2 linked regions of the Urbifossiella limnaea genome follow. The protein of the gene in region 1 interacts with the protein of each later gene in a pairwise test. Links are inferred from orthologs where the notes say so. Each region holds a gene or a part of one and is shown on either strand. Other genes may lie near its edges. The genes, in order: recO and recR.

What was found.
Region 2: the proteins of recO (region 1) and recR interact in binary tests that used the Escherichia coli proteins (3 or more experiments, as listed by UniProt). The link is inferred for Urbifossiella limnaea from one-to-one orthologs.

What each region holds. Positions count from the first base shown.
Region 1 is NZ_CP036273.1:3,302,507-3,305,678, forward strand. The notes cover bases 261-3,118. They hold recO (DNA repair protein RecO), read right to left. Parts: upstream 2,122-3,118; coding sequence 1,399-2,121; downstream 261-1,398. Other genes in these bases: ETAA1_RS13495 (tetratricopeptide repeat protein), read right to left, coding at 261-1,371; pdxH (pyridoxamine 5'-phosphate oxidase), read left to right, coding at 2,197-2,835; ETAA1_RS13510 (hypothetical protein), read right to left, coding at 2,843-3,118. Outside these bases: LPS assembly lipoprotein LptE, read right to left, coding at 1-120; more of ETAA1_RS13495, read right to left, coding at 136-260; more of ETAA1_RS13510, read right to left, coding at 3,119-3,172. UniProt on the Escherichia coli protein: Involved in DNA repair and RecF pathway recombination.
Region 2 is NZ_CP036273.1:3,086,911-3,090,150, reverse strand. Bases 150-3,075 are described here. They hold recR (recombination mediator RecR), read right to left. Parts: upstream 1,950-3,075; coding sequence 1,350-1,949; downstream 150-1,349. Other genes in these bases: dnaX (DNA polymerase III subunit gamma/tau), read right to left, coding at 2,319-3,075; ETAA1_RS12610 (YbaB/EbfC family nucleoid-associated protein), read right to left, coding at 1,975-2,319; rpoN (RNA polymerase factor sigma-54), read right to left, coding at 150-1,304. In the rest of the region: more of rpoN, read right to left, coding at 1-149; more of dnaX, read right to left, coding at 3,076-3,240. UniProt on the Escherichia coli protein: May play a role in DNA repair. It seems to be involved in an RecBC-independent recombinational process of DNA repair. It may act with RecF and RecO.

The sequences.
Region 1 (3,172 bases):
GCAGTCGTAGAGGGCGTCGGCACCGAGCTTGTAGCCGAACACGGTCGGCGCACCGCCCTGGCAGCCGACGGCCACGGCGAGGACGATGACCCCGCCGACGGCGGGGAGCGTGCGGGTCATGCGGGCCTCGCCGGGTCAGGGGGCGGCGTTATAGCCGGGCAACGTCGCGGGCTGCCTGACGGGGGCCGTCGGGGCGGCCGTCGGCGCGTCCGTGGGTAGAGCCTCGGGCTGCACCACGTTCGGTCGGCCCATCAGTTCGTCCCACTTCGCTTGCAGCACACGGATGGGATCGGTCCCCGGCGGCGTGCGGCCCTCGGCGATCGTCCGCATCAGGAATTCTTTGCGCTCCGTGGCCAGGTCGGCGTAACGGGTGCCGGCGTAGCGACGGCGGACGAGTTCGTAGTAGAACACGGCCGAGCCGGGGTGCCCAGTCCGCTCGTAGAACCGGGCCGTCTCAAAATCCTTCTCGGCCTGCTGGAACCGGATGGCGAAGCGGGCCCGGGTCATCCGCTCGGCCATGGCCGGGTCCTGGGTGATCTCGGGCACCGTCGCCTCGGCCATCTGAACGAGGTGGAGCGCCTCCGCGCACTTGCGGCCGTCGTAGATGGCGCCGCCGGTGGCGTTGTTCTTCGCCTGCACGGCGTAGGCGATGGCCTGCGGCCGCCACCGGCTGTCCGGGTGGAGCTCGACCAGCTGGCTGAAGAAGTGGTCGGCCTCGTCGAAGTTGCCGCGGACGAAGTTGACGTAGCCGCACCAGAACAGCGCCGTGTCGGCGGTCGGGCCGGTCACGTCGTGGGTGTGGATGTTCTCCAGCACCTCGGTCGCCCGCCCCTCCTGCACCAGGAACGGCCGCGACTTGTCGAGCGGGTTGTTCCACTTCGGCGTCCACCGCATGACGCCCTTCTCCCCGGCCGCGGTGCGTGTGGTGATCTCGTCGCGGAAGTCGTCGAGCCAGTAATCGGAAATCTCGAACATCCGGGCGCACGCCTCGCGGCGGTGGGCACCGGTCGGGAAGTCCATCAGCAGGCGGTGGTAAGTGTCGACGGCGCGGGGGTAGTTGCTCTGCATCCGGTCGCACTCGGCCTGCATGAAGCGGGCGCGCTCGGCGAGCGTGGCCGGGTTGCCGGTGTTGTCGGCGAGCCGCTTGAACTTGTCACGGGCGTCGGCGTAGTTGGCGGCGGTGAACTCGCCCTCGGCCTCGGCCAGCTTTTCTTCGGCGCGGGCGTCCTCGTAGCTCTTGGAGAAGCGGAATTCGGCGACCCGCTCCTTGAACTTGGTGAAGCCCTGGCAGCCCGGGGCGACGAGGGCCACGGCCAGCGCCCCGGTGAGGAGCTGGAGCCCGCGGCACACCCGCCCGGCAGCGTCGGCCATGACCTCTCCCCCGTTTCCGTTCGGTCGCTACCGGTCGGTGAGGAACCGGTGCATCCGCGGCCGGCGGCCGAGCACGAAGCTGACCACCTGCCCGAGCACCGCCCGCACTTCCGCCCGCACCGGCTCGGCCACGACCCCCGTGGCGATGGCCCGCAGGGCGTCGCCGGTGAGCGGCCGGCGGTCCGGCTGGCTTGGGCTGCACGGGGTGCAGACCACTCCGCCGGCGGCCGGGCTGAACCACACCCGCGTCACGCCCCCAGGCACGGCCTTGCCGCACCCGGTACACACGTCGAGCCGCGGGCGATAGCCGAGTTCCTTGAGCCAAACAAGCTCGAATCGCGTCACCGCGTCGACCGGCGACTCGCCCGGTTCGCCCAACTTCCGCAGCGTGTCGAGCGCGGCGTCGAACAGCTCGGGGTGCGGGTCGTAGTCCTGCGTCCCGTCGGACAGCAACTCGGCGACGTAGTACCCGGCGTTGAGCGCCGCCAGGTTCTCGCGCAGGGCGGGGAACTGCTCCTCCATCCGCGCCTCGGTGAGCAGGTCGAGCCCGCCCTGGGCCTTCCGCAGGAACACGACGCGGCACACGGTCAGCAGGTCGAACGAACAGTCGAAGCTACTCTTGAGCCGACGGCCGCCCTTCGCCAGGCCGCGCAGCTTGCCGAACTCGCGGGTGAACAGCGTCGTGATCCGGCTGGTCTCGCTCCAGTCGGTGCCGCGGACCACGAGTGCCAACGCCTGCTCGGCCGCCATCGCTTCCCCCGGGGGTCGTTCCGTGATAGCACAGTAGAGGGGCGCGGCGAAGCCCGCCCGGCACGGAGAGGAAGCATGGCGTCACTCGCGGACCTGCGGCAGGAGTACAGCGCCGGCGGCCTCTCGGAGGACGACGCCGGTCGCGACCCGTTCGCGCTCTTCCGCCGCTGGCTCGATCAGGCCATCGCCGCCGGTCTGCCGGACCCGAACGCTTTCACACTCGCCACCACAACGCCCGACGGTTGGCCGTCCGCGCGGGCCGTGTTGCTGAAGGGCCTCGACGAGCGCGGCTTCACCTTCTTCACGAACTACGATAGCCGCAAGGGCCGCGAGCTCGAGGTTAACCCGCGTGCCGCGCTCGTCTTCCTGTGGCAGGCGGTCGAGCGGCAGGTGCGTGTCGAGGGTACGGTCGAAGTGGTGAGCGCGGCGGAGTCGGACGAGTACTACACGGTCCGCCCCCTCGGCAGTCGGCTCGGGGCGTGGGCGTCGCCGCAGAGCGTGGTGATCGCCGGCCGTGAGGTGCTGGAGCAGCAGCACGCCGAGTTGACGGCTCGCTACCCCGACGGAAACGTGCCACGGCCGCCGCACTGGGGGGGCTACCGGGTGCTGCCGCGGGTCATCGAGTTCTGGCAGGGGCGGCGGAGTCGGCTGCACGATCGCATCCGCTTCACGCGCGGCGGTGACGGGTGGGTGCGGGACCGGCTGGCGCCGTGAAGGGTGGCTACTTCTTCAACATGCACGGCCGGGCCATCACGGCCACGATCAGCGTCTCGCCGTCGCGGGTGCGGTGCGGAGTCACTACGGGGAAGAAGCGGTCGCAGGTGCAGGTGTACGTCACCTCGCCGAGCCCCGGCGGGCGGATCTTCAGCGCCACCCGGCCGTTCTCGTCGCGCGGCCGCTCCACCTTCACCTCGAGCTTCTTGCCGTCCACGAGATCGAAGCGGACGCTGTCGCCGGGGGCCACGGACTTCGCTTCCGAGGCGTGGAGCTTGAAGCCAGTCAGCGCCGCGTCGCGCTTCTGCACTTCCTTCGCCAGTTCGACGAGCCGCTC
Region 2 (3,240 bases), 220 kb from region 1 along the record:
AAGAACCGCTTCAGCGGGAACACGCCGCGCGGCGTCTGCACCCACTTGTCGTCCACGGCCCGGCTCACGGTCGTCACGTGGACCTTCACCAGGTCGGCGATCTGCTGCATCTTCAGCGGGTGGATGTGCTCGGGGCCGGCGTCGAGGAACGCCCGCTGGTGGTCGATGATGGCCTTCGTCACCTTCATCAGCGTGTTCCGCCGCTGCTCGACGGCGGACACGAGCCACTGTGCGGACTGCAGCGACTTCCGGAGCTTCTCCTTGGCCGCCTCGTCGAGCCCCTTCGACTTGTACAGCTCGAAGTACCGCTTGCTGATGCGGATGTTCGGCACCCAGTCGTCGGTCAGCCGCACGTCGTAGTCGCCGTCGTCGTTCCGCTCGACCACCACGTCGGGGACGACGTACTGCACGCCGCTCTCCGCGAACTTGAGGCCCGGCTTCGGGTCGAGGTGGTGCAGCGCCTCCACCGCCTCCTGAATGGTGGGGATGTCGAACCGCGTCGCCTTCTGGATCACGGGGATGCGGTTGTAGCCGATGTCGTCCAGGTGGTCGCGGACGAGCACGCGCAGCACGTCGGCACACGGCGTCTCGTCGGTGATTTGCAGGAGCAGGCACTCGCGGAGCGTGCGGGCGCCGATGCCGGGCGGGTCGAGCTTCTGGATCACGCTGACGAGCACGTCCTCGACCTCGTCCTCGGTGACGAGCTGGTCGTAGGTCTGGGCGATCTCCAGGAGCGTGATCGGGCTGAACGTCTCGCGCGCCTCCGACTCGTCGTCGGTCTCGCGGCGCTTCGTCTTGATCCGGGAGCCGAGGTAGCCGGTGCGGTCGATGAAGCTGCACACGTGCTTGGCGAGGGCCCGCACCTCGGGGTCGAGTTCCAGCTCGCCGAGCTGCTCGTCGAGGTGGTCCTGCAGCGACCGCGGGCGGTCCGGCATGTTCGCCATCGCGTCCATCTTGCGGTCGCCCTCTTCTTCGAGGGCGCCGCGGCTGCCGCGGTGCTCCTCGTTGAAGTGGTCGTCCCAGTCGCGGTTCAGCGCCTCCAGCCGGCTGAACTCCAGGTCGCCGGTGTCGTCGTGCTTCAGCGGGGCGTCGGGGTTGAACTCCTTCTCGGCCCCCTCCTCGTTCTCGCCGAGTTGCTCCTTCTGCTCCAGGAACGGATTCTCCTGGAGTTCCTTCTCGATCTTCGCCTGCAGGTCGATGATGGGGAGCTGCAGGATCTCCATCGACTGGATCATCCGCGGCGCGAGAATCATCTGCTGATTCATGCGCACCGAAAGGTCCATGCCGATCCGCATCCCGCTCATATCGTCTCCGCCTAAGGTCAACCCGGGCCGCCCGGGTGGGTCGGGTCAGAACGCCCGCCGCCCCTGGAGGGCGTCGGTCAGCATCTGCGCATTCGCCAACTCAAGGGACGCACCGGAAGGCAACCCGCGTGCCAACCGCGTCACCGCCGCACCGCTCCCCGAAAGTACGTCGGCCGCGTACAGCGCCGTGCCGTCGCCTTCCAGCGTTGGGCTCGTCGCCAGGATCACCTCCCGCACGCCGCCGCGCTTCACGCGATCGACCAGCGGCGCGAACGTCAGCCGGTCCGGGCCGACGCCGTCGAGCGGGGCGAGCCGTCCGCCGAGGACGTGGTACAGCCCGCGGAAGCTGCCGGCGCGCTCGAACGAGGCCACGTCGCGGGGCGTCTCGACGACGCACAGCAGGGCGGCGTCGCGGCGCGGGTCGGAGCAGATCTCGCAGACTTCCCGGTCCGTGAGGGTGAAACACTCCCGACACGGCCGGACGCGGTCGGCTACGGCCCGCAGCGCGTCCGCGAGCTTCGTCGCCTGCGACCGGTCGCCCGCCAGCAGGAAGTGGGCGATGCGCTCGGCACTCTTCGGCCCGATGCCGGGGAGTTTGGCCAACTCCTCCAGCAGCCGCCCGATCACCCCCTGCGGTTCGCCCACGACGCCCTCACAGACTTGCGGTTCGTCACGACAGCCCCGGCAGCCCGCCGCCCAGCATCCCCGGCGGCAGCCCCATGTTCTCGGCCATCTTTGCCGTCGCGGTGGCGACCTGCTCGCGGGCTTTGGCCATCGCGTTGTTCACGGCCGCGGCAACCAGGTCTTCGAGCATCTCGCGGTCGGTCATGGCGTCGGGCGTGATCGCCACGGACACCACCTCCATCCGGCCGTTCACCTTCGCAGTCACATAGCCGGCGCCGGCGGCCCCCTCGGCGACGATTGTCCCGAGCTGGGTGTTCAGCTTCTCCATCTCCTCCTTGAGCTTGCCGGAGTTCCCCATCAGGGACATCAGCGAGCCGAGCTTTCCGAACATCACGTCGCCTCGTCGGTGTCGTCGGTCGGGGTCGCGGGCTGGGGGGCGACGGCGGCCGGGTCGAACGCCTCGTCCACGTGCCACAGCTGCGCCCCGAGCGAGTCGGCCGCCTTCTGGAAGAACGGCAGCGTCATCAGCGTCTTCTTTCGCTCCGCGGCAGAGGTCGCCGGCAACTTCGCGGGCGATTCGGCGGGCCCGCCACTGGGCGGGGCGTCGAAGCGGACCGTGACCGGCTTGCCCGTCACACGCTTCAGCGCGTCCTGCACGCGAAGCAGACCCTGCTCGGTGGCACTCGCCTGGTAAGCGGAATTATACCCGGGGGGAAACCGGATTGCCAGCGAATTTGGCCCGAAAATTGCAGGCACAAGTGCCGAATCGAGTTGACTGGCGAGAAGCGGCGCCCGCTCGTGCAGAATCCGCTTGGCGTCCTGCCACACCGCGGCGACCGACTCCACGGTCAAGTCTCGCGGAGTACCGTCACCAACTGCCGAATTATCCCATCCGGTTCGATCCGACGCCAGCGTCAGCGGGCTGTTTTTTTTTACGCCGTCGACTGACGCACCGCCCATTGTTGCCACACCGTTGCCGCCAGGCGCGGCATGCGGCGGCCCACCCTGGGCGATCGACCGGAGCAATTGCCCGACGGAAAGCGCCTCGTCCATGCGGGCGAGCCGCACGGCCGCCATTTCTAGCAGCACCTGGCCGTGTCCCATGCCGCGCACACGGGCTTTCGTCGTCGTCCACACGTCGAGCCCGGCCAACACAGTATCGAGGCTGATTCGCCCGACGACCTTACTGACGCTCTCCAGAACGAGTGGCGAATGCGGGAGTTCTTTCAACTCCGGAGCACAACTGACAAGCATGAGCGCCCGCCAGTACTCGATCAGCTGGTCGAGAAGTTCGCCGACCTGGAGTCCGCGG